2 regions of the Streptococcus anginosus subsp. whileyi MAS624 genome follow, and region 1 is predicted to be linked to the other one. Evidence: predicted binding sites of a transcription regulator. Region 1 holds the regulator's gene; the other holds the start of a gene.

What was found. The regulator Rex, encoded in region 1, represses fermentation and respiration genes when NADH is low (regulators of the CRP and FNR family bind a similar motif). The targets are predictions, from matches to a motif close to TTGTGAANTANTTCACAA.
Region 2: a site for Rex is predicted at 6,044-6,061, ahead of adhE (bifunctional acetaldehyde-CoA/alcohol dehydrogenase). Genes of this name have one in related genera too.

The regions. Positions count from the first base shown of each region.
Region 1 is NZ_AP013072.1:1,289,407-1,305,364, forward strand. Features, by position in the region: gene ANG_RS06575 (cysteine desulfurase family protein) at 1-920, shown strand, start outside; gene ANG_RS06580 (DUF1831 domain-containing protein) at 925-1,272, shown strand; gene ANG_RS06585 (redox-sensing transcriptional repressor Rex) at 1,436-2,080, shown strand; partial or broken gene ANG_RS06590 (gamma-glutamyl-gamma-aminobutyrate hydrolase family protein) at 2,108-2,796, shown strand; gene radC (RadC family protein) at 2,793-3,473, opposite strand; gene phoU (phosphate signaling complex protein PhoU) at 3,560-4,213, opposite strand; gene pstB (phosphate ABC transporter ATP-binding protein PstB) at 4,371-5,129, opposite strand; gene pstB (phosphate ABC transporter ATP-binding protein PstB) at 5,172-5,975, opposite strand; gene pstA (phosphate ABC transporter permease PstA) at 5,987-6,871, opposite strand; gene pstC (phosphate ABC transporter permease subunit PstC) at 6,861-7,772, opposite strand; gene ANG_RS06625 (phosphate ABC transporter substrate-binding protein PstS family protein) at 7,794-8,660, opposite strand; gene ANG_RS06630 (RsmF rRNA methyltransferase first C-terminal domain-containing protein) at 8,769-10,070, opposite strand; gene ANG_RS06635 (inositol monophosphatase family protein) at 10,071-10,844, opposite strand; gene ANG_RS06640 (UPF0223 family protein) at 10,828-11,112, opposite strand; gene ANG_RS06645 (Spx/MgsR family RNA polymerase-binding regulatory protein) at 11,114-11,515, opposite strand; gene ANG_RS06650 (bifunctional riboflavin kinase/FAD synthetase) at 11,637-12,569, opposite strand; gene truB (tRNA pseudouridine(55) synthase TruB) at 12,595-13,473, opposite strand; partial or broken gene ANG_RS11570 (GNAT family N-acetyltransferase) at 13,517-13,664, opposite strand; gene ANG_RS06660 (DUF2130 domain-containing protein) at 13,674-14,948, opposite strand; gene ANG_RS06665 (ABC transporter ATP-binding protein) at 15,074-15,958, opposite strand, start outside.
Region 2 is NZ_AP013072.1:42,419-58,376, reverse strand. Features, by position in the region: one part of gene ANG_RS10755 (IS3 family transposase) at 1-193, shown strand, start outside; one part of gene ANG_RS10755 (IS3 family transposase) at 193-1,103, shown strand; gene ruvB (Holliday junction branch migration DNA helicase RuvB) at 1,266-2,264, shown strand; gene ANG_RS00260 (nucleotidyltransferase family protein) at 2,266-2,829, shown strand; gene ANG_RS00255 (low molecular weight protein-tyrosine-phosphatase) at 3,068-3,496, shown strand; gene ANG_RS00250 (MORN repeat-containing protein) at 3,505-3,918, shown strand; gene ANG_RS00245 (acyltransferase family protein) at 3,908-5,725, shown strand; gene adhE (bifunctional acetaldehyde-CoA/alcohol dehydrogenase) at 6,097-8,748, shown strand; gene ANG_RS00235 (N-acetylmannosamine-6-phosphate 2-epimerase) at 9,041-9,745, shown strand; gene ANG_RS00230 (ABC transporter substrate-binding protein) at 9,792-11,117, shown strand; gene ANG_RS00225 (carbohydrate ABC transporter permease) at 11,229-12,116, shown strand; gene ANG_RS00220 (carbohydrate ABC transporter permease) at 12,133-12,963, shown strand; partial or broken gene ANG_RS00215 (YhcH/YjgK/YiaL family protein) at 13,031-13,433, shown strand; gene ANG_RS00210 (YesL family protein) at 13,458-14,105, shown strand; gene ANG_RS00205 (dihydrodipicolinate synthase family protein) at 14,131-15,048, shown strand; gene ANG_RS00200 (ROK family protein) at 15,067-15,951, shown strand.

The sequences.
Region 1 (15,958 bases):
CATCTGGTGGAACAGAAAGTAACAATACAGCCATAAAAGGATATGCCTTAGCCCATCAGGATCAAGGAAAACACATTATTACTACTGCTATTGAGCATCATTCGGTTCTTGAAACGATTGAATATCTGGTGGATAAATTTGGCTTTGAAGCTACTTATATCCAACCTAAAAATGGAGAGATTACGGCTCAACAGATAAAAGAAGCCCTTCGAGAAGATACAATACTTGTCTCAACCATGTACGCCAATAATGAAACAGGCTATATGCTTCCAGTCAAAGAAATTGCTGACATTGTGAAACATCATCCCGCTGCTTATCATGTGGATGCTGTGCAAGTTATAGGCAAATTACCTGTGTATCCTGAAGAACTAGGAATTGACTTCATGAGTGCATCGGCTCATAAATTTCACGGTCCTAAAGGAGTCGGCTTCTTGTACTTCAATCATGTAAAATTTGACAAATTTTTACACGGTGGAGATCAAGAGGATAAAAGACGTGCAGGAACTGAGAATTTAGCGGCTATTGCCGGTATGGTTGCAGCTCTAAAGGAGAGCCTCAATTGCTACCAAGAAAACATGGAACATGTTGAAAGTTTGAAACAGCAACTTCTCTCTGAACTTGACGGAATCCATTACTATATAAATAATGATTCTCATGCACTCCCCTATGTAATAAATCTCGGCTTTCCTAAACAAGCTAATGACTTACTACTTATGCGTTTAGACTTAGCTGGAATCTCTATCTCAACTGGCTCTGCTTGTACAGCAGGTGCCGTTGAGCCCAGTCATGTTCTTGAAGCTTTGTATGGTAGTGATTCAGAGCAATTAAAGGAATCTATCCGCATTAGCTTTTCAGAACAAAATACTTCAGAAGAAGTTCGACAATTTACTACAACATTAAAAGAAATTTTAGGAGGATAAATAGATGGCTTTTCAGACCACTATTCACTTAAAAGATTGCCCATACAGCTACTCTCTTGGAGAAAACGTAAAAAAATTTACTTTGCGTGATAACACATTTGCTGAAACCAAAGTTGGAAATTACGAATTGACACGCTTATTAGAAAATGTTCCCAATAGTGGAGACGGCTTTTTGTTGAAAATCATTATCAACAAAAACCTTTCAGGTGTAAAAATCAACATCACAGACAAATCTGGCCTTCGGTTAGTGAATATTTTTAAATCAGAAGACAATCACATCATTCAAGAAAAGTTTTATTTCTTAATGGATAGCTTGGTAGAACGTGGTATTTTCACTAAACAAGAACAATAAACAAATAGCTTAAAAACTCATTTTTAAATCATTAGTAAAACAATAAAGAGTAGGAAACAAACCAAAAATCTTTGATTTTGTCCTACTCCTTTTCTATTTTTATCAAATAAGTTGATTTTTTCACAAACTTTCTATAAAATAGTCTTTGAAAGGATGTGATTTTGTGAAATCTGAAAAAAATACAACCATTCCACGCGCAACTGCTAAAAGGCTCTCTCTGTATTATCGGATTTTCAAACGATTTAATTCCGAAAAAATTGAAAAAGCCAATTCAAAACAAATCGCAGATGCAATTGGGATTGATTCTGCAACTGTTCGTCGTGATTTTTCTTACTTTGGTGAATTAGGTCGTCGTGGGTATGGTTATGATGTAAAAAAACTCATGAATTTTTTTGCTGATTTACTTCATGATCATTCTATTACCAATGTGATGTTAGTCGGTATCGGTAATATGGGACACGCATTACTCCACTACCGCTTCCATGAACGTAATAAAATGAAGATTGTTATGGCATTTGACACCGATGATCATCCTGAAGTTGGAACGACTACAAATGACGGGATTCCTATTTATGGCATTTCACAAGTAAATGATAAACTAAAAGATATAGATGTAAAGACCGCTATTTTGACGGTTCCAAGTACAAGAGCTCAAGAAGTGGCAACTATCCTTGTAGAAGCTGGCGTAAAAGGTATTCTCAGTTTCTCACCCGTTCACTTAACCGTTCCAAAAGATGTTGTTGTTCAATATGTTGACTTGACAAGTGAGCTGCAAACACTCCTCTACTTTATGAAAAAAGGGTATTAAATAATTAGAAAGAGCAGATATTTATTTATGAAGAAACCCCTTATCGGAATTACTGGAAATGAAAGACCCAACCCTGAAGACGAATTTGCCATCATGAGCTATGCTGCTAAAGGATTTGTAGAGGGCGTAAAAGAAGTTGGTGGAACTCCTATCATATTGCCGATTGGAGATGCAGATATGGCACGGTGCTACATCCAGATGATTGACAAACTTATCCTAACGGGTGGGCAAAATGTATCACCACAATTCTATGGCGAAGAAAAAACAATTGACAGTGATGATTACCATTTGGAGCGTGATTTGTTTGAATTAGCCTTAATCCATGAAGCTATCCAGCAACAAAAACCAATTTTTACCGTTTGCCGCGGTACGCAATTGTTTAATGTTGCAATGGGTGGAACTCTTTATCAAGATATTGAGCACCATTGGCAAGATAGTTCTGCTGAATATACTACTCAAAAACTAGTCACTAAATCCGGTTCTGTTTTGGAAAAGATTTACGGCGAAGTGTCTCATATCAACTCTTTCCATCATCAGAGTATCAAAGATTTAGCAGAAAAGAAGTCATTGCCCGTGATCCGAAAGATAACACCATTGAAGCCATTACAACAACTGATGAAATCGCTTATCTGGGAGTCCAGTGGCATCCAGAATTCTTATTTGAAACACGTCCTAAAGATCGAATGCTGTTTGACTATGTTGTCAATAGACTTTAAATCAAGTCTGTTTCTTCGCGATAACTATAATAATCTTTCTCTGCGACGATGAGATGATCCAGTAAGATGAAGCCCATTAATTCACACGCTTCTTTTACATGTTTGGTCACTTCATCGTCATTTTTGCTTGGCAGTACAGCTCCTGACGGATGATTGTGCACCAAAATAATGGATGTCGCCATGTGTTTTACAGCATAATGCAGGATTTCTCGTGGCTCTGCAATACTGCTTGACACACTACCGATAAAAATCGTCTGCTGATGAATGATTTTGTTTTGAGTATTCAGATATAAAGCCACAAGGTGTTCCTGCTTCTTATGCCCCAATTCTTGTTGCATTTTTTTCGCCAGCTTTTGACTACCTAAAATTTGCTCTTGCGTAATCAATTCTGCCTTACTGACTCGCTGTCCTAATTCAATCATAGCTTGTAATTCAATAGCTTTGACACGACCAATTCCAGAGATTGATTGCAATTCTTGTAGCGTCATATTGCGCAAATCATTCAAACTAGAAATAGTTGATAAAATTCGTTGAGAAACTTGAAAAACAGTTTCTTTTTTATTGCCCGTGCGGATAAGAATGGATAACAATTCTTGATTGCTCAATTGTTCTGCACCTTCTGCAACTAAACGTTCCCTTGGCAACAAAGAATCTTCCTGAAATGAAATACTATACATAAAAAACCTCCTCATATCCTTATTCGGAAAAAGAAGAGGAAAATAAAAAATCTGAGAAATGATTCTCAAATTTTTTTAGTTAGTATTTACATTTCAACAATTTTACCTGTTTCAAAATAAACAACCCATTCACAGATATTTTTGGCGTAATCACCAATACGTTCTAAGTACGAAATAACTTGGAAGTAATCACGACCTGTCACAATCAAATCTGGATTTGACTTAATTTCTTGCGTTGCTAGGTCTCGAATATCATCAAAGTACTGATTGATTTTCTCATCCATAGCAGCTACTTCGTAAGCCTTGTCCACATCGCCATTAAGGTAAAGATCAAGCGCTGCTTCCACAAAGTTTTTAACATCACGCCCCATCTTGCTGATTTCTTCCTCAACAGACTGGATGCGAACTTCTCCTTTCATGCGGATCGTCGCCTGTGCAATGGAAACAGCGTGGTCGCCCATTCTTTCCACATCACTACTTGCTTTCAAAACTGTAATAACTGTGCGTAAGTCTTGTGAAACTGGCTGCTGCAAAGCAATAATTTCCAGAGATTTTTTCTCCAACTTTACTTCATACTCATTCACTTCTGCGTCTTCTTCGATTACTTCTTTTGCTAATTCGCGGTCGTGGGTCACAAATGCGCGAACTGTGCGATTAATCTGTGACAAAACTTCATTTCCCATTGCATAAAATTGGTTATGGAGTTTTGCTAAGTCTTCTTCAAATTGTACTCTAAGCATAAATTTTCCTTTCCTAAGATCTAAAGAATTTTATACGAAAATCCATCTTTTTACATAATTCTTGTCTACAAGTATATGTGCATTTATATATAGGGAGAATCAGCAATCTCCAAAACATTAAAAATAACCACAATATTGTAGTGAACAATTACAATCTCTAACCAAACTTGCCTGTGATATAATCTTCCGTTTCCTTATGAATCGGACTGAGGAACATCTCTTTCGTGGCATTAAACTCAATCAAATCGCCATTTAGGAAGAAAGCTGTCTTATCTGAAATACGACTAGCCTGTTGCATTGAGCGGGTCACGAGTAACATTGTATATTGATCTTTCAGCCCATGAAGTGTTTCTTCAATTTTTCCTGCAGAAATGGGATCAAGTGCTGATGTTGGCTCATCTAAAAGGATGATTTTCGGACTTGTCGCCAAAACACGAGCCACACAGACACGTTGCTGCTGACCTCCTGACAAGCCAATCGCTGAATCATTCAAACGATCTTTCACTTCATCCCAAATAGATGCTCCTTTTAATGATGTTTCAACTACTTCATCTAGTACCTCTTTGTCTTTAACGCCATTGATTCGCAAACCGTAAATAACATTTTCATAAATCGTCATTGGAAATGGATTGGGCTGTTGAAAAACCATTCCAATTTCTTTGCGAAGCTCCACCGTATCTGTCCGTGGACTGTAAATATTGTGCCCGTTATAAATTACAGTGCCTGTCGTTGTCACCTCTGGATTTAAATCACCCATGCGATTAATTGCTTTTAAGAGGGTTGATTTTCCCGACCCAGAAGGACCAATCAAAGCTGTAATCTCATAAGGCAATACATCCAATGATACACTATTAAGAGCTTTCTTTTTGTTATAATAAACCGACAAGTCCTTGATTTGTAAAATAGGTTCTGTCATTCTGATAATCCTTTAATAAATTCTAATTAAGCAGCAATTTTCTTAGCCAAAATGACCAGAAACATAGTCATTCGTAGACTGTAACTTAGCATTTTGGAAAATATTGGCAGTTTCATCATATTCGATTAAATCACCAAGATAGAAGAAACCAGTATAATCGCTCGCACGCGCCGCTTGCTGCATGCTGTGGGTCACGATGATAATCGTATAGTTCTTCTTCAACTCTAACATCGTTTCTTCTAACTGCGCTGTTGCGATTGGATCGAGTGCAGAAGCAGGTTCATCCATTAGAAGTATTTCTGGCTTCACGGAAATGGCTCTGGCAATGCAGAGACGTTGCTGCTGACCGCCTGATAACATCAAAGCAGATTTATGAAGGTCATCCTTTACTTGTTCCCACAGAGCTGCTTGTTTTAGAGATGTTTCTACAATTTCATCTAAGATTTTCTTATCCTTAACACCGGCACGTTCATGCGCAAAGGTGATGTTGCGGTAAACAGATTTAGCAAAAGGATTTGGTCTTTGAAAGACCATTCCGATATGCTTCCGCATTTCATAGACATTGATATCTGGGCGATTAATGTCAATACCTTCATACCAAATCTCACCAGTGACTTTAGCAATGTCAATCGTATCATTCATCCGATTCAAGCTGCGAAGATAGGTTGATTTACCAGAACCTGAAGGCCCGATAAGAGCTGTAATCTTATTTTTCTTGAACTGCATATCAACCCCTTTAATGGATTCGTTTTTACCATAGTAAACATGCAAATTCTTCGTTGATAAAACAACCTCTTCCTCAGGAAAAGTAACAATATGTTTTTCATTCCAGTTATATTCTGTCATTTCTTCTCCTTTTAGGCAGATGTTAATTTCTTATGCAGATAACCTCCGAGCTTACGAGCTCCAAGGTTAAAGATCAAAATAAAGATAAGAAGTACTGCTGCTGACCCAGCTGACACTTCTACTGCATCAGGAATCGTTCCTTCACTATTGACTTTCCAAATATGAACAGCCAAAGTTTCAGCTTGACGGAAAACAGAAATTGGGCTAGTTACACTGAAAATATTCCAATTTGACCAGTCAAGTGCTGGGGCAGACTGACCTGCTGTATAGATAAGCGCAGCAGCTTCCCCAAAAATACGCCCAGAAGCTAATACAATCCCTGTCACAATACTTGGTAACGCTTCTGGAACGACGACATGGACGATCGTTTCCCAGCGGGAGATGCCAAGTGCAAGCCCAGCCTCACGCTGTGTATGATGTACATGCTGTAAGCTGTCCTCCACACTACGTGTCATCTGTGGCAGATTAAATACAGTCAAAGCCAAAGCACCAGAAATGATTGAGAAACCATATTGAAATTGAATAACAAAAATCAAATATCCAAAGAGACCGACAACAACGGACGGCAGGGATGATAAAATTTCAATACAGGTTCTGACAAAATCTGTTACCGGACCTTTTTTTGCATACTCAGATAAGTAAATCCCTGCTCCCATTGACAGAGGAATGGAAATAATCAAGGTGATAACTAACAGAAACAATGAATTATAGAGCTGAATTCCAATTCCGCCGCCCGCTTGGTATGAAGACGATTGTCCCGCCAAGAATTTCCACGAAACATGAGGTAAGCCCCTTACTAAAATGTACAAAATCAAAGAAGCAAGAATAGCAACAATGATTCCTGCAATGGTATAGAGGACGCCTGTTGCCAATTTATCCATCTTTTTAGCGTGCATAGTTCTTCTTACCTCTTTCCTTTGTAATCAATTTAATCACAGTATTGAAGGCTAAACTCATCAAAAGCAGAACCAGAGCAAGCGACCACAAGACATTGTTATTAACGGTTCCCATAACGGTATTGCCAATTCCCATTGTTAAAATAGAGGTCAAGGTTGCAGCAGGTGTTGTCAGAGAAGTTGGGATAACCGCTGAATTTCCGACAACCATTTGAATCGCCAAAGCTTCACCAAAGGCACGAGCCATTCCAAAGACAATAGCCGTAAAAATACCTGAGCGAGCTGCTTTTAGCGTCACACGCCAAATCGTTTGCCAACGAGTCGCTCCCATTGCCATACTAGCTTCTCGATAATGCCGCGGTACAGCACGCAGGCTATCTGTTGTCATAAAGGTCACCGTTGGTAAAATCATGACAAAAAGAACAAAAATTCCTGATAAGATTCCAAAACCTGTTCCACCAAAGATACTGCGAACAAAGGGAACAACTACCTGTAATCCAATAAATCCATACACAACCGATGGAATTCCGACTAGAAGTTCAATAGCTGGTTGTAGAATTTTTGAGCCTTTAGGGGAAACCTCCGTCATAAAAACAGCTGCTCCAATTGCAAATGGTGTTGCTAATAAAGCTGATAGGAGAGTTACGAGGAAAGATCCCAGAATCATTGGTAAAGCACCAAATTCCTTACCGGATGGATTCCACCTTGTTCCAAAAAGAAAACTGAAGATGTTTACTTTATTAACAAAGAAAGTCGAAAGTCCTTTCTCCGCTACAAATAATAAAATCATTGCAACGACAAAAACAATTAAACTCATGCAAAGAAAAGTAATGGTTTTTCCAAATGTTTCTAAACGAGAGTTTTTTGACTTTGTCAGCATTTTTTTTGCTACTTCGTTCATGTTATTCCCAAATTCTTTCTTTTACTTTGAGCTGATAGTTCCGTCAAGACTACGAGTAACTTTCATGTCGTTGATAGGAATGTAACCCATTTTACCAACAATATTATTTTGGACTTCTGCTGTCATCATATACTCTAGAAATTTTTTAGCTAATTTGTTAGGTTCTCCCTTAGTATACATGTGCTCATAAGACCAAATAGGCCAGTTGTTCGTTGTCACATTCTTCTTCGTTGGCTTGTAGCCATTCAAGTTTAAACTTTTCACACTCGTGTCCACATAAGAAAAAGCTAAGTAAGAAATGGCACCTGGAGTCTGTGAAACAATTGTTTTGACCATTCCGTTAGAATCCTGCTCCTGCGCCTGCTTGGCTTCTTTGCCCTTCATAATAACACTATCAAAAACTGCTCGACTACCAGAACCAACGGCACGGTTGATGATGGTAATTTCCAAATCTTGACCACCAACTTGCTTCCAATTGGTGTATTCTCCGGTAAAAATTTTACGTAGCTGCTCTGTGGTTAAGTTGTTTATCTTAATGCTTTTATTTGCTATGATAGCAGTACCTGCAACAGCGACCTGATGATCAACTAAAGCCTTCGCATTGATACCACTTTTTTCTTCTGCAAATAAATCGCTATTTCCAATATCTACTGCACCGGATTGGACTTGTGATAATCCAGTTCCCGATCCTCCACCTTGCACATTTACAATTTTTTTCGGATTTTCCTCGGTGTATTTATCTACAACTGCTTCAACCAACGGTTGTAGAGCTGTTGAGCCAACTGCTGTTATCGCCTCACCGCGGTTAATCCAGGAAGAACAGGCTGAAAGACCAATGCTGCAAATCACGAGAGTGACTGCCCAAAGTATTTTTTTGTGTTTAATCACATGAAACTCCTTTTCAGATGTGAAAGCATTTTCATTCTAAGATTTCCCTAATCTTTTCACATCTAATCTCACTATAGCATATCTTTAGACATTTGGAAAGATTTTTTATTAAAATCTCAGGCCTTTTGGAAAATAATTTTTCAGAATATTTCCAGTCACTTTTGCAAACCCTAAACCATTACCTTGGACAACAACTTGATACCAACCATTTGCAGTGTTCTGATGGAGATTGACTGTCTCCCCGGCAACGTACTTTTTAAACTGCTCTTCATCAATTTCAATTATGTGCTTTACTTCACTTGGTTTTAAAGTCAGTCCCAAAGCAAAACTCGGTTCAAATCGTTTTTTCTTAAAAACACCTAGGTGCAAACCATTTCTGGCAATTTTAAGTTTCGATAGATCTGGAAGACCTAGTGGCAATAGATATAAATGTTCACCAAAAGTCTGTAACTCTCCAGTTAGCTCTATGGCAAGATGTTCTCTTTGAAACTCTTTCCACAACATCTTCTGCTCCGATGTCAAACAGCTTTTTCTTGTCTTTGTCTTTTTAGCTGACTGCTCACCACAAAAACGAAATTTTGCAACAAATTGCCCTTCCCCTTTGAAATGGTGAGGATACATGCGTGCTGTTTCCGAAAACTGAATACCAGCCACCATGCCATTGATTTTTGGAATTTCAACTAATTCAAGTGGATAATTTTCTAACAGCCAGTCAACTATTTTTTCATTTTCTTCTGGTGCCCAAGTACAAGTGGAGTAAATCAACTCACCATTCGTCGCCAACATTTTTATCGTATCTTCCAATATCTCACGTTGAAGCTGTGCACATTGAGCAGGATAAGATTCACTCCAATACTCCATTGCCTCTGGCTGCTTTCTAAACATTCCTTCACCAGAGCAAGGTGCATCTAAGACAATCAAATCAAAATAACCTTGAAAAACTTGGCTTAACCTATCAGCAGATTCATTTATCACCACAACATTTCTCGCTCCAAATCGCTCAATATTTTCTACTAACACTTTAGATCGTTTTGGATTGATTTCATTGGAAACAAGAAGGCCTGTGTTGTTCAAGTATGACAATAGATGAGTGGATTTTCCACCCGGCGCTGCTGCCAAATCAAGTACTTTCATATTCTGTTGTGGCGCTGCAGCTTGGGCAACCATTTGTGCAGCAGGTTCTTGTGAATAGACTAATCCTGTGACATGCTCTATTGATTTTCCAGAAACTTTTCCATAATAACCCCAGTTCGTATTTGGAATAGGATTTGGAAAAGTTTTTTGCTGCTCTTTTAATGGATTGACCCGAAAAGCGGAAACTGGCTCCTCATCGAAAGTTAGAAAAAAAGAGGGAGCCTCCTCTCCCAAAAGATTGTTGTACGTTTCTTCAAATCCTTTTGGAAAATTCATCTAATCCTCTCGCTTTCGATATATGTATTTTTTAATTTCGTTCAATTTCATAGTTGGAATCATCATAATACCTTGATGGCTTTCATAATCAGGCTCCTCACCCTCAAATGTCAATGTCGTATAGCCTAGCTTATCTCCCATAATGGAAGCTGCAGCATAATCCCAAGGCCAAATATAGGAAATATAGGTCAACAGTTGTCCTGATAAAACCTTGCTAAAACTAATCGCAGCACTTCCGTACACTCTAACGCCCAAGGTTTCTTTTGCCAAATCCGCAATTCCCCAATCATTGCGCTCAAAAATACCAGCATTTGATGCCATTAAAAACTGGTTTAAAGGGCGATCTTGGTAGGGAAGCAATTTCTGCTCATTGCAATAGACATCAAATTGACCACCGCCGTGATACAATTTATCTCCTATCACATCATAAATGACACCAAATTGACCAATGCCATTTTCAAAATAAGCCAGAACAACAGCAAAATCTGCTTTTTGTGCTACAAAGTTATTCGTGCCGTCAATAGGATCAATGACCCAAACATTTCCATCTGAAATAGAATGCCGCAAGTCATTTTCCTCAGCTAAAATGTGATCCGCAGGATAAGCTTCTAAAATCCAAGTTACTAGATTATTCTGAACTTCTTTGTCCATCTGGGTTACCAAATCAGTCGGACTGGACTTGGTCTCGATTTGCAACTGATCATTCAAATGCTCTTTGATATAAGAAGCCGCATTCAGTACGATTTGCTTGGCAAAATTAAATTTCTTTTCCAAGAGAAAACGTTCCTTTCTCCTTTAGTTTTGCAGCTTGAACAGCTCGATAGAGAGAATAGCCACTCACTACTTCAAACTCACGTCCGATACGCTTTTCTTCAGCCTTGCTTGGAACAATTTTTTTGAATTGTTGATAAGATGTTAATATCTTTTCTGCTGCTATTTTCGCTTCATAAGCCTGCTCAACATCATTCAAAAAAGAAAGCACTGAAGCAAGCTCTTCAGTGCTCCACGACATGTCTAGTGGGTAACGATAATTTTTATTCATATTATTCAATCTCAGCTCTCAAAGTTGCATCGCGCAATTCTTGTTTACGATAACCACGAGGCAAAAACGCACGGATTTCGTCTTCGTTAAATCCAATTTGCATTCGCTTGTCTTCCAGAATAATCGGGCGACGTAAAAGACCTGGATTTTCCTCAATTAGACGAAGCAATTCGGAAATTGATAAACTTTCAATATCTAAATTTAATTTTTGAAAAATTTTTGAACGAGTTGAAATAATGTCATCTGTCCCATTCTCCGTCAGAGAAAGGATATGTTGCAATTCTGGTGCAGACAGTGGACTAGTCATAATATTGTGCTCCTCAAAAGGAACTTCATGATTGGATAGCCATGCACGCGCCTTGCGACAACTTGTACAACTCGGTGATAAAAATAGTGTAACCATGCATTTCTCTTCTTATTATTTGTAACTGTTATCATTATACTAAATTTTATGTAAGATTACTAGGTATTTTTACAAATTTTCTCCTATTTTTTTAGGAAAAATAAGAAGCTTAATACATGATTTAGTGGTTTGCGTTTTTAGGTGTCCAATATCTTGCGATTTCCTCATCAGCCTGCAGTTGTTTGACTAGTTCGTCCACATTGTCGAATTTTACCATATCTCGGATTTTATCCAACCAAAAAATACGAATAGTATCACCGTAAATATCTTGTGAAAAATCAAAAATATTAGCTTCAAAACGAAGTTCATCACCTTCAAAAGTGACATTTTTTCCAACGCTAGCCATTCCGCGATATATCTGCCCATCGTGCTCTACATCAACCACATAGACCCCATCTGCTGGTAAAATAACCCGATCTAGCGGAGCAAGATTTGCCGTTGGATAGCCAATCGTCCGCCCTCTTGCATTGCCATGAACGACAATTCCTCTAGTGGATAACGAATAGCCTAACAATTGATTGCTTTCGGCGACATTTCCTGCTAGTACTGTTTCTCGAATGCGAGTTGAACTAACTTTTTCTCCATTGAAATTTACAGAAGGAACTACGATAACTTGTCCGTCAAATAGTTTCTCCAAATCTTCTGCATTGCCTCGATCTGAACCAAAGTGGTAGTCAAATCCCGCAATGACAACTTTTGCTTTCAAACGCGAGACGTATTTTGTAAAAAATTGTTCAGCCGTATTACGAGCAAACTGGCTGGTGAAATCAATCAAATAAAGGTAGTCTACACCAAGATTTTCCATTTGCTGCAAGCGATCTTCTGGACTAGTCAAATGAAACATTAAAGAAGGCTGGTAGCGTACAAAGGCTAATTTGGGAGATTCTGGAAATGTCAGCACTGCAATCTTCAAATGCTTTTCTGCTGCCATTTTTCTCGCTTCAGCAAACAAAGCTTGATGTCCTTTATGTAACCCGTCAAAATACCCTAACACTAGAACTGTGTGTTCAATTTGCTGAATGTCTTTTTCATTTTTAATTCTAATCGTTTTCATCATTTATCTATTTTATCACAAAATTTTAAAGAAATACTTTTCTAGGTTTATATTCTTTGTCACGCTTTTCTAAAATGGCTTGTAATTTCCCTTGATAAAAGCCAGCCACCTGTTCTGCCTTGGTATCTATATGAATAAAGCGTCCAAATCGCACTTCTTCAACCTGCTCTTCCGTAAGGTTTACCTTAGGTAAATCTCCTATGCCAAATTCAATGGGCTGCAAAAATGAAAAGTCTCCTTTATTCACCTTCTCATCAATTTCTGCTAAAGTCAAAGCTTCTTCCAAAGCCATGCCAGCCGCAGCAGTTCGAGTCAGTTGAGACATGTGGGAAGCATATCCTAATTTCGCTCCTAAATCAACTGCCAACGTTCGCACATAAGTCCCCTTGCTGCATTTAACCCGAAAAGGAAAACGTGCCAAGTCGCCTTCATAGACAATAGCCCCTGTCCGCTCAAAGTTATAAATTGTCACCTGACGCTTCGGTCGCTCTACTGTCTCTCCAGATCGAGCATACTCATAGAGTTTTCGCCCATTGACCTTGACAGCCGAGTACATAGGCGGCACTTGAGTCTGCTCTCCAACCATACTAGCAATGACTTGATCCACTAAGTTTTCATCCAATATTTCCGTCACAGGGCTGAAAGCAATCTGCTCCCCACTAGCATCCTCTGTCGTTGTTGAGCAGCCCAGGGTAATCTCCCCCTCGTAGACCTTGCCTTCCTCCTGCATAAACTCAACCAAGCGTGTCGCCTTTCCGACTGCAATGGGCAAGACACCCACCACATCTGGGTCCAAAGTACCACCATGACCGATTTTTTTAGTTCCTAAAATTTTACGCAGTTTAAAAACCGCATCATGCGAGGTCATTCCAGCTTCTTTTTTTAAATTGATAATTCCGTTCATTGATTCCTTATTCTGCTAAAAATTCTATTAGTAGTTGATTAAATTCTTTATTTCTTTCAGCCCCACAAGAGCCGTAATGAAGCTGTATTCAAACATCTAGTCAGACTAGAAACAGTCGTCGGATAGCCTAAATCTTCATAGAGGGGGAGCAAGGCTTCTATGTCTTTCAAGGTCGCTTGTCGTATCTGCATCGTTTTCTCCTAGTCGTTCTTCAACGCCTCAAACTTAGCTTTCATAGTTGGATTTTTGCGGGTCAGTTTCTTGACGGAGACGTCATCAAGCTTGTTGTTGGCGAGGCGCAGTTGATTATCTGATGTCTGAAGTGCCTGTTTAACTGCTTCCATTCGCTTAATGGCCTTGTCAATTTCTTCAATTGCCTTGTTAAAATTCTTAGAAGCTGAATTATAATTCTTCGCAAACGCTACTTTAAAGGTTTCTAAATCATCTTCAAAGTGGGTAATATCAATATTCTGCTCTCGAACCAGAGCCAGCTCCTGCTTATATTTCAGAGAATTGAGCGCAGCATTGCGTAAAAGTCCAATCAACTGAATGAAAAATTGAGGACGAACCACATACATTTTTTCATACTCATGGCTGATATCGACAATGCCAGTGTTGAAATAATCATTATCTGCTTCCAGCATGCTTACCAATACAGCATACTCGCATTTCTTTTCCCTGCGGTCCTTGTCCAATTCTTTGTAAAAATCAGCGTTTTTATGCTTCTTCTCCGTATCGTCTGCTTCATTTTTCATCTCAAACATGATAGAAATGATTTCTACTCCGTTTTCATCTTCCTCACGGAAAATGAAATCTCCTTTAGACCCTCGTGCAGAAACCTGATTATCCTTCTCAAAGTAAGCATTCGGGAATGCAAAACTGCGAACTTTGTTAAATTCGCTTTCAGCGTAATGTTCTAAACTTTCTCCAATCGCTTTAGTAGACTGTTGTGCTTTAAAGTTCTTGTAAAATTCTACTTGTTCATTAGCTGCCTTTAGCTGAGCTTCGTAATTTTGTTTAACAGATGCAAGGGATAATTCATTTTCTTTCTCTTGCAACAAAAGCTGGTTTTGGATTTGGTCGCGTTCTTTTTCAATATTTGTCAGCGAAGCTTGCAGCTCATTTTGGTGTTCCAGTCTAAGACGGTCTAGTTGGGCTTGTAGCTCTACCAATTCTTTTTCTTTATCCGATAGTTTTCCAGACAAAGCCTGCTCTGTATCCTTTTTTATCAGCTCCTTTTGGGATTCAAAATTGGAAATAGTCGCCTTGAGTTCCTGGATTTCAGATTCTTTCTGACTTAAGGCCTGCTGTTGCTCATTCTGTGCCTTTTGTTTTTCTAAAGCTAATGCCTGCTCAATTCGAGTATGAATTTCCTTGTCGAATTCTGTCGTCCGTACCTGAGCCAAGAGCTCGCTGTATTGACTTTCGTTGACTGTAAAGACTTCCCCGCAGTTGGGACATTTGATTTCGTTCATAGTCACCTCTTCATTGATCGTTCTTTATAACATCTTATTATACCATTTCTTATGGTTATTTTAAATCAACAGCTTAAATATAAAAAAGACCGTTGCACATGAACAACAATCCTTTTGCTTGTAAATTAAGCCTGTATTCGCCAGCTGACAGCACTGCGTCTTTCCTGAATAAATCTACTGTACAAGCCTTGTTTGGCAAGCAGCTCTCGGTGTTTTCCTTGCTCAACAATGCGTCCTTGATCAAGAACAACAATTTGATCGGCACGTTCTACCGTTTTTAGTCGATGAGCAATCATAATAATAGTCTTATCCTTTGTCAAAGAATGAATAGCCTGCATGAGTGCTTCTTCATTTTCAGGGTCGACATTAGCTGTTGCTTCGTCCAAAATGATAATTGGAGCGTCCTTGATAATGGCACGAGCAATGGAAATCCGCTGCCGTTCCCCACCGGAGAGACTGGCTCCGCCCTCACCAATCTTGGTCTGATACCCCTCTGGCAAAGACAGGATAAAGTCATGACAAGCAGCTTTTTTTGCAGCAGCGACAACTTCTTCATGACTAGCGTCTGGATTTCCAAATTTAATATTATTTTCAATGGTATCTTCAAACAAATAGACCGTTTGAAAAACAAAACTAAAATTACGAATAAGGCTGTCATAACTGTATTCTTTCACATCATGACCGTCTAAGCTAATACTGCCACTCTCTATATCCCAGAAACGAGCAATGAGATTGCAAAGAGTTGTCTTTCCAGAGCCAGAGGGTCCCACAAGAGCTGTCGTCGTCTTTTCTGGAATATCCAACGATACATCATCAATAATTTTCTTACTCTCATAGGAAAAATTGACATGATTCAGCTTGATATTGCTGGTTTTTGGCTGCAAATCTTTTCCGCTAATATCCATTGGTTTAATCGACAAAACTTTGTTGACCATATCAACTGATAAATCAACAATGCGAAGAAGAGAAGAAAAACTGCCAACTCCATCCAGACTTTCGTAAATCATAAA
Region 2 (15,958 bases), 880 kb from region 1:
TACGGTCTTCCAAGTCGTACGATACTTCTTAACTGGCTAGCACAATACAAGAAAAACGGGTATACTATTGTTGAGAAAACAAGAGGGAGACCAGCTAAAATGGGACGTAAACGGAAGAAAACTTGGGAAGAGATGACAGAATTAGAACGACTCCAGGAGGAGAACGAACGCTTACGGACTGAGGTGGCCTACCTAAAAAAGTTAAAAGAGTTAGAGGAAAGGGACGAAGCCCTAGAGCGAGAAAGGCAGAGACAGTTAGAGAAATGGTTTCAGGAGGATTTCGACTAGATTTACTTCTTGAAACAGCATGTTTAGCTTGCTCAACTTACTATTATCAGTTGAAGCAACTGGATGGGGTTGATAAAGATAAAGAGCTTAAAACAGAAATTCAGGTCATTTATAATGACCATAAAGGAAATTATGGCTATCGGAGAGTTACTCTTGAACTAAGAAATCGCGGATTTACAGTGAATCATAAGAAAGTTCAACGTCTGATGAAAGTCCTTGGTCTAACAGCTCGAATTCGTCGCAAACGAAAGTATTCTTCCTACCAAGGAGAGATTGGCAAGAAGGCAGAGAATCTCATTCAACGTCAGTTTGAAGCATCAAGGCCGATGGAAAAATGCTATACAGATGTGACCGAGTTTGCCATTCCAAATAGCACTCAGAAACTCTATTTATCGCCTGTTTTAGATGGCTTTAACAGCGAAATTATTGCTTTTAATCTTTCTTGTTCTCCTAATTTAGAACAAGTGAAGAGTATGTTGGAACAGGCGTTTACAGAGAAATACTATGAAAATACCATTTTACACAGCGACCAGGGCTGGCAATACCAACACGATTCTTATCATCGGTTCCTAGAGAGTAAGGGAATTCAAGCATCCATGTCACGCAAGGGCAACAGCCCAGACAACGGTATGATGGAGTCCTTCTTTGGGATTCTGAAATCCGAAATATTTTATGGTTATGAGAAGTCGTTTCAGTCGCTTAACCAATTGAAACAAGCTATTGTAGACTATATTGATTACTACAACAATAAACGAATTAAGGTAAAACTAAAAGGACTTAGTCCTGTGCAATACAGAACTAAATCCTTCGGATAAATTAATGGTCTAACTTTTTGGGGTCAGTACATTTCTGTCGTTTTTGATTTAAGACATTTAGTATCATCAAACATTATCATAATCTCATTCCCTTCGATTTCTATTTGTAAAATCTAAGGTCAAACCAACTTACTAATCTGATTTTTTGTTATAATAGTATTTATGAGTAGAATTTTGGATAATGAATTGATGGGAGACGAGGAGCTCGTTGAGCGCACATTGCGTCCCCAGTATTTACGAGAATACATCGGGCAAGACAAGGTCAAAAATCAGCTGAAAATTTTCATTGAGGCAGCTAAAATGCGAGATGAAGCGCTAGATCACACGTTGCTTTTTGGACCTCCAGGGTTGGGAAAGACCACTATGGCTTTTGTCATTGCCAATGAACTGGGAGTCAATCTCAAGCAAACTTCGGGTCCAGTTATTGAGAAAGCGGGCGATTTGGTGGCAATCTTGAACGATTTGGAGCCGGGAGATGTTCTCTTTATTGATGAGATTCACCGCTTGCCTATGTCTGTTGAAGAGGTGCTCTATAGCGCTATGGAAGATTTTTACATTGATATTATGATTGGCTCTGGCGAGACCAGTCGTAGTGTTCACTTGGATTTGCCACCGTTTACCTTGATTGGCGCTACGACCAGAGCTGGTATGTTGTCCAATCCTTTACGGGCTCGTTTTGGCATTACTGGTCACATGGAATATTATGCAGAAGCAGATTTGACCGAGATTGTGGAGCGAACGGCAGAAATCTTTGAAATGGACATTACTCATGAAGCAGCTGAAGAATTAGCACTGCGTAGCCGGGGCACGCCTCGGATTGCCAATCGACTTCTCAAGCGTGTACGAGATTTTGCTCAGATTATGGGTGACGGACTAATTGATGACCAAATTACTGATCAAGCGCTGACGATGCTGGATGTGGATCAAGAAGGCTTAGATTATGTGGATCAGAAGATTCTCAAGACCATGATTGAGGTTTATGGCGGCGGGCCAGTTGGTCTGGGGACTCTGTCTGTCAATATCGCAGAAGAGCAGGAAACGGTAGAAGACATGTATGAGCCTTATTTAATCCAGAAAGGATTTGTTATGCGAACTCGAACAGGGCGCGTGGCAACTCGTAAAGCTTACGAGCATTTGGGTTATGAATATTTGGAGAAATAACATGCTGTCCGAAAAAGAGATTTTACATGCGTTTTCATCAGACCGAGATATGATGACTATCTTACAGATTATCTATGACTTGCAATTGAAAGACAGCTGGCTTTGTGCTGGTTCGGTGCGAAATTTCATCTGGAATATCCTGTCGGACAAGCCCGGCTTTGATACAGAGACGGATGTGGATGTGATTTTCTTTGACCCAGATGTTTCTTATGAGGAAACACTCAACATTGAAAATCGGCTCAAGCGAGAATTTCCACATTACCATTGGGAAGTCAAGAATCAAGTCTATATGCATATCCACAGTCCAAATACCCAATCTTATACTAGCTCGCAAGATGCCATGAGTAAATATCCAGAGCGCTGTACAGCTGTAGGCTTACGTTTGTTGGATAATGGACAGCTGGAATTCTTTGCTCCCTATGGTTTAGACGATATTCTCCATTTTCGTGTTCAGCCCACTCCGCATTTCCTAGAAGATGCAGACAGGAGACAGATCTATAATATGAGAATACAGAAAAAAGATTGGCAGAAGAAGTGGAACAATCTTCAAATTGAATTTCTTTAAAATTTTTTGGAAAAAAGTAAAATCTTTAAGAAAAATTTAAGTCAGAATCGGTATACTATAATTACAAGTTGAGAAGAACTTAACTTGAACTCCTAAAAACTTTTCTTTTTCATAATAATCTCCCTATAAGAGTCGCCCAATCGGCGGCTTTTTGTGCTTTTAAAAGAATTCAAAAATTCTCAGGGGTTTAAATTCCTATTTTTTTAGATTTTGTTATAATAGTAAAGAGGTCTATGCTATGAAAAAAATTGTGTTTGTTTGCTTGGGAAATATCTGTCGCAGTCCAATGGCAGAATTTGTGATGAAAGATTTGACAGATGGTGTTTATGTTGAAAGTCGTGCGACTTCGGATTGGGAACATGGGAATCCAATCCATTCGGGAACGCAGGCGATTTTTAAGAAATATGCCATTCCTTACGACCAAAGCAAAACTTCTCAACAAATTTCACAGCAGGATTTTGTAGACTTTGATTATATTATAGGAATGGACGAATCCAATTTTCAAGATTTGAGGAAAATCGCACCGGGAAAATATCTGGAGAAAGTATTTCAATTTGAAGAGAGAAGTGTGCCAGATCCTTGGTACACAGGTGATTTTGACGAGACTTACCGGCTTGTTTTGGCAGGTTGTCAGAAATGGATTAAGCGCATAAAGAGCGAAGATTAGTGGAGAGAATGGACACATTAAAAGAATTTTACGAAAAGTACAAAATTTATCTCACAAGGCATAACTTGGAATTGCTAGCAGTAACGGTTATTGTCCTATCAGCGATGGTGGCTTTTACATCAGGTATTCCCAGTCAAGGGGCATTGACCTTGGATAAAGGAGCAATCAAATATAATGGCAGTCTCGTCCGTGGGAAAATGAATGGTCAAGGAACATTGACTTTTAAGAATGGTGATGTCTATAAAGGTCATTTTAGAAATGGCACTTTTGATGGACAAGGAACATTTACTGCTAAGACTGGCTGGAAATATGAGGGTAATTTTGTTAACGGTCAGCCTGAAGGACAAGGTAAATTAACAACAGAAAATAATGTTGTTTACAAGGGAAAGTTTAAACAGGGGATTTATCAAAATGCGCATTAAATGGTTTTCATTAGTGAGGATAACAGGATTACTCCTAGTTTTACTCTATCATTTCTTTCAGAAGGCTTTTCCTGGTGGATTTATTGGTGTGGATATATTCTTTACGTTCTCAGGCTTTTTGATTACATCACTCCTGATTGATGAATTTGCTAGAAGTAAGGCAATTGATCTCAGAGGCTTTCTGAAACGTCGCTTTTATCGGATTGTGCCACCGCTTGTGTTGATGGTTTTGATTGTCATGCCTTTTACAGTGTTGATTCGGAAAGATTTTGTAGCTGGTATTGGCACACAGATTGCTGCGGCTCTAGGGTTTGTGACAAACTTTTTTGAAATTTTATCTGGCGGAAATTATGAAAGTCAGTTTATCCCGCATCTTTTTGTACATACATGGAGTTTGGCCTTGGAAATGCACTACTATCTATTGTGGGGTGTGGCTACTTGGTTTTTAGCGAAAAAAAGTAAAACCGTTGGGCAATTTCGTGGAATGATTTTTCTTTTATCATCTGCTTTATTCTTGATTAGTTTTCTTTCTATGTTTGTCAGAAGCTTCTTCTCTTCAAACTTTTCTGTGATTTACTTTTCAAGTTTCACGCATATCTTCCCGTTTTTTGCAGGAAGTATCCTAGCGACACTTTCGGGTGTGAGTGATTTGGGAGCACCTTTTCGTAAAATGGAGCAGGCGCTTGATTTAAAAAAGACCTTTTATCTACTTGGTGGTAGTTTTGCAGCTTTGCTGTTACTAACGTTCCTCTTGAGATTTGATAATTTATTGACTTATCTATTTGGTTTCCTTTTGGCAACGGTATTTTCAGTCGTGATGATTTTAGCAACGCGTGTGCTCCACGATAAAACGCCGCATGTTGATGAGCCGCCCGTTATCACATTTATTGCGGATACGAGCTATGGCGTGTATTTGTTCCATTGGCCGTTTTACATCATCTTTTCCCAATTGATGGGCAATGGATGGGCAGTTCTATTAACAACCGTGCTTTCCTTTGCCTTGGCGGCTTTCTCTTTCTATCTGTTAGAGCCAACATTAGCAGGTAGGGAGCCAAAAATATTTGGCTTGAAGATGGACATCAAGCAAATCACAACGCCTGTATTTTATAGTTTGATTCCATTAACACTGGTTGCTTTTGTCATGATCATGACTGCTCCGAAAATTGGTGCCTTTGAAGAAAATTTGCTCGTCAATGGGTTAAATCAAGCTGACAGTAAAATGCAGATCACTCGTACCCAAGCTGATAATGTGAGTGCCAGTCAATACAACGTAGCAAAGGGTACGACAGTTATCGGAGATTCGGTAGCTTTGCGAGCAAGTGAATGGCTCAAGCAGGCTATGCCGGGAATTCAAGTGGATGCAGCAGTCAGTCGAAACTTAGAATCGGGCTTGCAAGTCTATCAAACTGATATTTCAAACAAAGTACTTCTGGAGACAGTGGTCTTAGCCTTAGGAACTAATACGGTTGATAACTACGAAAGTTTGCTCAATCAATTTATTGAGAAACTACCGAAAGGACATCGTTTGGTTTTAGTGACGCCGTATGATGGTCGGACAGCACATAATGCTTCTAGCCTGGCAGTTAAGACACGTCAGTATGAATTGGAATTGGCGAAAAAATACGATTATGTATTTGTGGCGGATTGGTATCAAACTGCTATCCAACACCCAGAAATTTGGTACGGAACTGATTATGTACACTTTGGCTCAGAGACAACAACAATCACCAAGGGCGGTGAGCTCTATGCTCAAACAATCAAACAAACGATTGATGAGGCAACGAAAAAAGGAAGTGTAAAGAAGTAGCTTTATATTTTGAATAACAGTCGAAACTCTGTGAATGGATTTAGTGTTCATAGAGTTTTTTCATATTAAATATTATTTGGTGATTTTACAGCAAAAAATGAAGGCCTAAATCAAGAAAGCGCTTTCTTATTGATTGCTGTATTTCAACAAATTTCAGAGAAAGTATGTGAAATAAATATTTTATATTTATTTCACAATATAGATTGTAAAAACGTGATTAGAGCGGCGTTTTTAAAAGGTTTTCACAAAATAAAATAAAAAGATTGTGAATTTTAAGTGAAAGTGTTTACAATATCAGGAAAATAGGGTATAATAATCTTGTGAAAAAATTAACAAGGGTTTTAAAATCCTAAGAACCATTGGAGGAAGATATGGCTGATAAAAAAACTGTAGCAAAAGAAGACAAAGTCTTAGCTGCTCAAAAACACGTGGATGAACTTGTTCAAAAGGGTCTTGTTGCGCTTGAGGAAATGCGTAAATTAGATCAAGAACAAGTTGATTATATCGTTGCGAAAGCTTCTGTTGCTGCGCTTGATGCACATGGTCAACTGGCTTTACATGCTCTAGAAGAAACTGGGCGTGGTGTTTTTGAAGACAAAGCAACCAAAAATCTCTTTGCTTGTGAACATGTGGTAAACAATATGCGCCATACCAAAACTGTTGGAATCATTGATGAAGACGACGTGACTGGTTTGACACTTATTGCAGAACCGGTCGGCGTTGTCTGTGGAATCACACCGACAACAAACCCAACTTCAACAGCAATTTTCAAATCATTAATTTCTTTGAAAACGCGTAATCCTATTATCTTTGCTTTCCACCCATCAGCTCAAGAATCTTCTGCTCATGCGGCACAAATCGTACGTGATGCAGCGATTGCAGCAGGTGCACCTGAAAATTGTGTTCAATGGATTACACAGCCATCTATGGAAGCAACAACAGCTTTGATGAACCACGAAGGGATTGCAACAATCCTTGCGACTGGTGGGAACGCCATGGTAAAAGCTGCCTATTCATGCGGCAAACCTGCTCTTGGAGTTGGTGCTGGTAACGTTCCAGCTTACGTTGAAAAATCAGCAAATATCCGCCAAGCAGCACATGATATCGTGATGTCCAAATCATTTGATAACGGAATGGTCTGTGCTTCTGAGCAAGCTGTTATCATTGATAAAGAAGTCTACAATGAGTTTCTTGAAGAATTTAAATCTTATCACACTTACTTTGTCAATAAGAAAGAAAAAGCTCTTTTGGAAGATTTCTGCTTTGGTGTGAAAGCCAACAGCAAAAATTGCGCAGGTGCTAAATTAAATCCAGATATTGTTGGTAAATCAGCTGTTTGGATTGCGGAGCAAGCAGGTTTCTCTGTACCAGAAGATACAAATATTTTGGCTGCAGAATGTAAGGAAGTTGGCGAAAAAGAACCGTTGACACGTGAAAAATTGTCACCAGTCATCGCTGTTTTGAAATCAGAATCTCGTGAAGACGGCATTAACAAGGCTCGTCAAATGGTTGAATTCCATGGACTTGGTCACTCAGCGGCTATTCATACAGCAGATGAAGAATTGACAAAAGAATTTGGTAAAGCTGTAAAAGCGATTCGTGTGATTTGCAATTCACCTTCTACTTTCGGTGGTATCGGGGACGTTTACAATGCATTTTTACCTTCATTAACATTAGGATGTGGCTCTTATGGACGCAACTCTGTTGGTGATAATGTCAGTGCTGTAAATCTCTTGAATATCAAAAAAGTAGGAAGACGTAATAATAATATGCAATGGTTTAAAGTTCCTTCAAAAACATACTTCGAACGCAATTCAATTCAATATCTACAAAAATGTCGTGATGTAGAGCGTGTCATGATTGTCACAGACCACTCAATGGTTGAATTAGGATTCCTTGACCGCATTATTGAGCAGTTAGAACTTCGTCGCAATAAAGTAACCTATCAAATCTTTGCAGAGGTTGAACCAGATCCAGATATTTCGACTGTAATGAAGGGAACAGATTTGATGCGTACCTTCAAACCGGATACAATTATTGCTTTGGGTGGTGGTTCACCAATGGATGCGGCAAAAGTTATGTGGCTTTTCTATGAACAACCAGAAGTAGACTTCCATGACCTTGTTCAAAAATTCATGGATATTCGTAAACGTGCCTTCAAGTTCCCTCAGCTTGGCAGAAAAACGAAATTTATCGGTATTCCGACAACTTCAGGTACAGGTTCAGAAGTTACTCCATTTGCTGTTATCTCTGATAAAGCTAATAACCGTAAATACCCAATTGCAGACTATTCATTGACGCCGACAGTTGCTATTGTTGACCCTGCGCTGGTATTGACTGTTCCAGGATTTATCGCAGCTGATACTGGTATGGACGTATTGACACATGCGACAGAAGCCTATGTTTCTCAAATGGCAAATGACTTTACAGACGGTTTGGCATTGCAAGCGATTAAATTAGTTTTTGAACATCTTGAAAATTCTGTGAAGAATGCTGATTTCCACTCTCGTGAAAAGATGCACAATGCTTCAACTATGGCGGGTATGGCGTTTGCCAATGCTTTCCTTGGAATTTCTCACTCAATGGCTCACAAGATTGGTGCACAATTCCATACAATTCATGGTCGGACAAATGCCATCCTGTTGCCGTATGTTATTCGCTATAATGGTACTCGCCCTGCTAAAGCAGCTACATGGCCTAAGTACAACTACTACCGTGCTGATGAAAAATACCAAGATATTGCTAAATTGCTCGGTCTTCCAGCTTCTACTCCAGAAGAAGGCGTTGAATCATATGCCAAAGCGGTTTACGAACTTGGTGAGCGTGTAGGAATTAAAATGAACTTCCGTGATCAAGGAATCGATGAGAAAGAATGGAAAGAACATTCTCGTGAGTTAGCATTCTTAGCTTATGAAGATCAGTGTTCACCAGCGAATCCTCGTCTTCCAATGGTTGACCATATGCAAGAAATCATTGAAGATGCATATTATGGATACAAAGAACGTCCAGGACGTCGGAAATAAGTTGTTTATCAGTCATGCCTCCCTACAAAAAAGTAGGGAGGTTTTTCAATTGTTGAAGAGTATTTCTTCCGCTTATCGTAGAACAGTACCCCAAATGTTAGATTCTATGTCTAACATTTGGGGTGTTTTTGTTGAAACTACTTTCAGAATTTAAGAAAAAGTAAGCGTTTACAGAAATTAAAACCTAAAATTCAGATATTGTTGAAAGCGCTTTAAAAAATAGTTATAATAACATCGTGAGATTGAAGGCGCTTTAAAAATCGATCTACAATAGTAAAGGAGAAGGCTGTCTATGGCAAAAATGACAAAAGACGAGCTGATTGCCAAAATAAAAGATGGCATTATTGTTTCCTGTCAAGCTCTGCCACATGAACCGCTTTATACTAATGCAGGTGGGGTTATTCCTCTTTTAGTGAAAGCGGCTGAACAAGGAGGCGCTGTTGGTATTCGAGCGAATAGCGTGCGGGATATTAAGGAAATTAAAGAGGTCACTTCGCTACCCATTATTGGTATTATCAAGCGAGATTATCCACCTCAAGAGCCATTTATTACCGCAACGATGCGAGAAATTGATGAACTGGCAGCTCTTGATATTGAAGTGATTGCTTTTGATTGTACAAAGCGGGAGCGGTTTGATGGTTTAAAGATTGTGGATTTCATCAAGCAAGTGAAGGAGAAATATCTTCATCAATTGTTCATGGCAGATGTGAGCACCTTTGAAGAGGGAACTGCTGCGGTAGAAGCGGGTGTGGACTTTGTAGGGACAACTTTGTCGGGCTACACTTCTTATAGTTTGCAATGTGAGGGGCCGGATTTTGATCTGATAAAAAATTTATGTGATGCAGGTTTGGATGTTATTGCGGAAGGAAAAATTCATTATCCAAGTGAAGCTAAAACGATTCATGACTTAGGTGTTAGAGGAATTGTAGTAGGTGGTGCCATTACGCGTCCAAAAGAAATCACAGAGCGTTTTGTTGCAGCAGTACGTGAAAATTAGGAACAACTCTATCCGTATAGAAGGATAAAACAAAAGGAGAAACAATATGAGGATGAAGAAAATACTTTGTTCGTTAGTTGCAGGAGCTGCAATTTTATCTTTGGCAGCATGTGGAAATTCAGGTGGTTCAAACAAGTCAGCTGATTCAGGTAATTCTTCTGGTAAGACAGAGATTACTTGGTGGGCTTTCCCAGTCTTCACGCAAGAAAAAGCAAACGATGGTGTTGGAACTTATGAAAAAGAAATTATCAAAGCATTTGAAAAAGCCAATCCAGATATTAAAGTGAAACTAGAAACAATTGATTTCAAATCTGGTCCAGAAAAAATCACAACGGCGATTGAAGCAGGAACAGCACCAGATGTCCTCTTTGACGCACCGGGTCGGATTATTCAATATGGTAAAAATGGTAAATTGGCAGAATTGAACGATCTCTTTACAAATGATTTTGTCAAAGATGTCAATAACAATCAAATCATTCAGGCCAGCAAAGCTGGTGACAAAGCCTATATGTATCCAATTAGCTCTGCGCCATTTTACATGGCATTGAACAAGAAAATGCTGAAAGAAGCTGGTGTATTAGACCTTGTTAAAGAGGGCTGGACAACTGCTGACTTTGAAAAAGTATTAAAAGCATTGAAAGCTAAAGGGTATACTCCTGGCTCGCTCTTCAGTAATGGTCAAGGTGGTGACCAAGGAACACGTGCTTTCATTGCTAATTTGTATAGTGGTTCTGTTACAGATGATAAAGTGACAAAATATACAACAGACAGTCCAAACTTTGTCAAAGGGCTAAATAAAGCAGTTAGTTGGATTAAAGATGGTTTGATGACAAACGGCTCTCAATTCGATGGTGGAGCAGATATTCAAAACTTTGCAAATGGACAAACTTCTTATACTGTTCTTTGGGCACCTGCGCAAAAAGGCATCCAAGCTAAACTCTTGAAAGCCAGTGGCGTCGAAGTTGTGGAAGTGCCATTCCCATCAGATAACGGAAAACCAGCTTTGGAATACCTTGTAAATGGTTTTGGTATCTTTAACAATAAAGATAAAAAGAAAGTAGAAGCTGCTAAAAAGTTTGTCAAATTTATTGCGGATGATAAAAAGTGGGGGCCAAAAAATGTTGTTCGTACAGGTGCCTTCCCAGTCCGTTCCTCATTTGGAAAATTATATAATGACAAACGGATGGAAAAAATCAGCACTTGGACAAAATATTATTCACCATATTACAACACGATTGATGGATTTGCAGAAATGAGAACACTCTGGTTCCCAATGTTGCAATCTGTTTCAAATGGCGATGAAAAAGTTGAATCTGCTTTGAAGACCTTTACAGAAAAAGCAAATAAAACCATTAAAAAAAGTAAAAAATAAATAATGTAACGATTTCCCTTTTTCTGTTGTTGGTTTCATAAAATAGGAAAAGGGAATTTTTTATCAAAAAGAGGAGGTCAGTATCTCCTCTAGCTAAATGAGGTGTTGAATGTGAAAGTGAATAAAATAAGAATGAGAGAAACGGTGATTTCCTATGCTTTTTTGGCACCAGTTCTATTATTCTTTATTGTCTTTGTATTGGCACCGATGGTGATGGGATTTGTAACGAGTTTCTTTAATTATTCTATGACTTCCTTTTCATTCGTTGGATTGGACAATTACTCGCGAATGTTTAAAGATCTAGTCTTTATTAAATCTCTCATTAATACGGTGATTATCGTTATTGGTTCGGTACCAATTGTTGTGTTGTTCTCTTTGTTTGTGGCTTCTCAAACCTATAGTCAGAATGCGATTGCACGGTCATTTTATCGGTTCGTCTTCTTCCTGCCGGTAGTAACAGGCAGTGTAGCTGTAACGGTTGTATGGAAATGGATTTACGACCCGCTGTCAGGGATTTTGAATTTCGTACTGAAGTCGGGGCATGTTATCAACCAGAATATTTCTTGGCTAGGAGATAAGCATTGGGCATTGATGGCGATTATTGTGATTTTGTTGACAACTTCTGTCGGACAGCCTATTATTCTCTATATTGCTGCTATGGGAAACATTGACAATTCATTAGTGGAAGCTGCGCGTGTTGACGGAGCGACAGAGCTGCAAGTTTTTTGGAAGATTAAATGGCCAAGTCTCTTGCCAACAACTCTGTATATTGCGATCATTACAACAATCAATTCCTTCCAATGTTTTGCCTTGATTCAGCTGTTGACATCCGGAGGTTCAAACTATTCAACCAGTACATTGATGTATTACCTGTATGAAAAAGCCTTCAAGTTATCTGAATATGGTTATGCTAATACCATGGGAGTATTTTTAGCTGTCATGATTGCTTTGATTAGCTTTGCCCAATTCAAGATTCTTGGAAATGATGTCGAATATTAAAGAAAGGAGAGACAAGATGAAACAGAAAAAAATCAGTGCCTTTACGGTTATTTCAACGATTATTCTATTGGTGTTGACCGTTCTCTTTGTTTTCCCTTTCTATTGGATTTTGACCGGAGCCTTTAAGTCTCAACCAGACACGATTGTCATTCCACCTCAATGGTGGCCTAAAATGCCAACACTAGAAAATTTTGAGCAGTTAATGGTGCAAAACCCAGCCTTGCAATGGATGTGGAATAGTGTCTTTATCTCGCTAGCGACCATGTTTTTGGTCTGCATTACATCTTCTTTAGCAGGTTATGTTTTAGCGAAGAAACGCTTTTATGGTCAACGAATCCTTTTTGCAACTTTTATCGCGGCTATGGCTCTGCCTAAACAAGTAGTACTGGTTCCTTTGGTCCGTATTGTCAACTTTATGGGAATTCATGATACACTAGCTGCGGTTATTTTGCCTCTTGTCGGTTGGCCTTTTGGAGTTTTCCTCATGAAACAATTTAGTGAAAATATCCCAACGGAATTGTTGGAATCTGCTAAGATTGATGGCTGTGGTGAAATTCGGACTTTTTGGAATGTAGCTTTTCCAATTGTAAAACCAGGTTTTGCTGCCCTTGCCATTTTTACCTTTATCAACACATGGAATGATTACTTTATGCAATTGGTCATGCTGACATCGCGGCAGAATCTAACGATTTCACTAGGGGTAGCAACGATGCAGGCTGAAATGGCGACCAACTACGGTTTGATTATGGCTGGTGCTGCTATGGCAGCTGTTCCGATTGTAGCTGTCTTCTTGGTATTCCAAAAATCCTTCACGCAAGGTATTACCATGGGAGCTGTGAAAGGATAAGGAGGCTGACCAAATGATTTTCGATGAATTGGAAAATCTCGCCCACTACAAAGGTATCCATTAGAATTTGGATTGTGCCATTGATTATCTCTTGACGCACGATTTAAACGATTATGATTCGGGACGGTATGAGATTGACGGAGAAAAAGCCTTTCTGTTTGTACAGGAAAATGAATTGAGTTCCGAAGTGACAGATGAATGTGAATTTCATCAAGATTATATGGATTTGCATTTTCTTTTGGAAGGGCATGAAGTCATTCAATATGGCACAAGAGTAAAAGAAGTAAGAGAATCGTATGATAAAAAGAAGGATATTGGGTTTGTGATTTGTGAGCAGCTCTATCCACTTTATTTGGACAAGCAGAATTTTGGCTGCATTTTTGCCCAACGAACCACATCAGCCCAATAGATTTGCTGCTAAAGGTGATAAGGTCAAAAAATGTGTCGTAAAAGTTTTGCTCAATGATTAAACTAGTTGATTAGGAGGTAGAACCATGGAAAAGAGAGGTTCTCAGTTAATACGAAGTATATTTGATACAGATAATTTCTTTATGAAAATATGTGAGAAAATATTAGATTTGGTGACTGTGAACCTCATCTTTCTTTTGTCTTGTCTACCGATTGTCACGATTGGCATTGCAAAAGTTAGCTTGTATCAGACCTTGTTTGCAATCAAGGGTGCACGTCGTGTAAAAGTCACAGCAACGTATGTGCAAGCATTTAGGAAAAATTGGAAGGTCGGTTTAAAACTTAGTTTGCTAGAGCTGCTGATTGTAGGAATCAGTCTATTTGACCTCCTGCTTTTTTGGAGGCAGGAAACCATGCCGTTTCAAATGTTAAAAGCAACCTGTATCGGCGTCATCATTTTTGCTAGTTTGCTATTTTTATGTGTCTATCCTTTGGCAGCTAAGTTTGAAATGACGGTAAAAGATCTCTTACAAACAGGACTGATCATGGTGAGTTTGCATTTTCTGTGGTTCTTTTTGATGATAGCCTTATTAGCTGTAATTGTCTTTTTCCTCTCTAGTTCAGGATTTGTATTGCTACTGGGCTTTACTCTTTTTGTATTAGTTGGCTTTGCAGCCTTAGTTTTTTTGCAATTGCCTATTATGGAAACTATTTTTAATAAGTATAAACGATAAAACCAATTAACTTGGAGAATAAAATATGAGAGATTTAAAAAAATATGAAGGGGTCATTCCGGCCTTCTATGCTTGCTATGATGATCAAGGCGAGATTAATCCAGAGCGCGTGCGAGCTTTGGTAGAATATTTTCTTGAAAAAGGAGTTCAAGGATTGTATGTCAATGGTTCATCTGGTGAATGTATCTACCAAAGTGTTGCTGATAGAAAATTGATTTTAGAAGAAGTCATGGCGGTGGCAAAAGGGAAATTAACTATTATTGCTCACGTCGCTTGCAACAACACCAAGGATAGTATGGAGTTGGCGCGTCATGCAGAGAGTTTGGGAGTGGATGCTATTGCGGCTATTCCGCCGATTTACTTCCGCTTGCCAGAATACTCGGTTGCCCAATATTGGAACGACATTAGCGCAGCTGCACCACAAACAGACTTTGTGATTTACAATATTCCGCAGTTGGCAGGTGTAGCTCTGACGCCGAGTCTCTATGCAGAAATGCTCAAAAATGAACGCGTGATTGGTGTGAAGAACTCTTCCATGCCTGTCCAAGACATTCAAACCTTTGCAGCACTTGGTGGGAAAGACCACCTCGTCTTTAATGGTCCAGATGAGCAATTCTTAGGCGGTCGCCTGATGGGAGCAAGAGCAGGTATCGGCGGAACGTATGGCGCAATGCCAGAACTTTTCTTGAAGCTCAATCAATTGATTGCGGACAAAGAATTGGAAAAAGCAAAAGAACTGCAATTTACCATTAATGCTATCATCGGGAAATTAACAGCTGCTCATGGGAATATGTATTCCGTCATCAAGGAAGTCTTGAAAATCAATGAAAATCTGAATATCGGCTCTGTCCGTTCTCCATTAACACCAGTGACAGGCGCGGATCGTCCGATTGTAGAAGAAGCGGCGCGCTTGATTTGTGCAGCTAAGGAAGCATTCCTATAATAGAAAAAGAGGTGGATTATGAGAAAATACATTGCCATTGATATTGGTGGAACAAATATCAAATATGGTCTGATTGATGATACCGACACCTTGCTGGAAGCGCATGAAATACCAACAGAGGCTCATAAAGGCAGTCCAGAAATTTTGCGTAAGGTGAAGGGGATTGTAGCAAGTTATTTAGAGCAGACTTCGGTTGCTGGGATTTGTATTTCCTCAGCTGGAATGGTCGATCCAGATAAAGGAGAAATCTTTTATGCTGGTCCTCAGATTCCGAACTATGCAGGTACTCAGTTCAAGAAAGTGGTAGAAGAAACATTTGCCGTTCCTTGTGAGATTGAAAATGATGTCAATTGTGCTGGCTTAGCGGAAGTTATGTCAGGAAGTGGCAAGGGAGCGAACATTGCGATTTGTTTGACGATTGGAACGGGTATCGGTGGCTGCTTGCTGGTGGATGGTCAGGTTTTTCACGGCTTTAGTAATTCGGCCTGTGAAGTCGGTTATGTGTATCTGCCAGACGGTGCTTTCCAAGATGTGGCTTCAACGACTGCCTTGGTCGATTATGTAGCAGAGCTTCACGGAGAAGATCCTACTATGTGGAATGGCCGCCGCATTTTCAAAGAAGCAACAGAAGGAAATACACTGTGTATCCAAGGAATCGACCGCATGGTCAATTATTTGGGGCAAGGGATTGCGAATATTTGCTATGTGGTCAATCCAGAAGTGGTGATTTTAGGTGGCGGCATTATGGGTCAAGAGGCCATTCTTCGTCCTCGAATTGAGGCTGCTATGAAAGCCTGTTTGGTGCCAAGTATTGCTGAAAAAACCAAGCTCGCTTTCGCTCATCATCAAAATGCTGCGGGGATGTTTGGAGCTTATTATCACTTTAAAAATAAACATCATTAACGAAAAG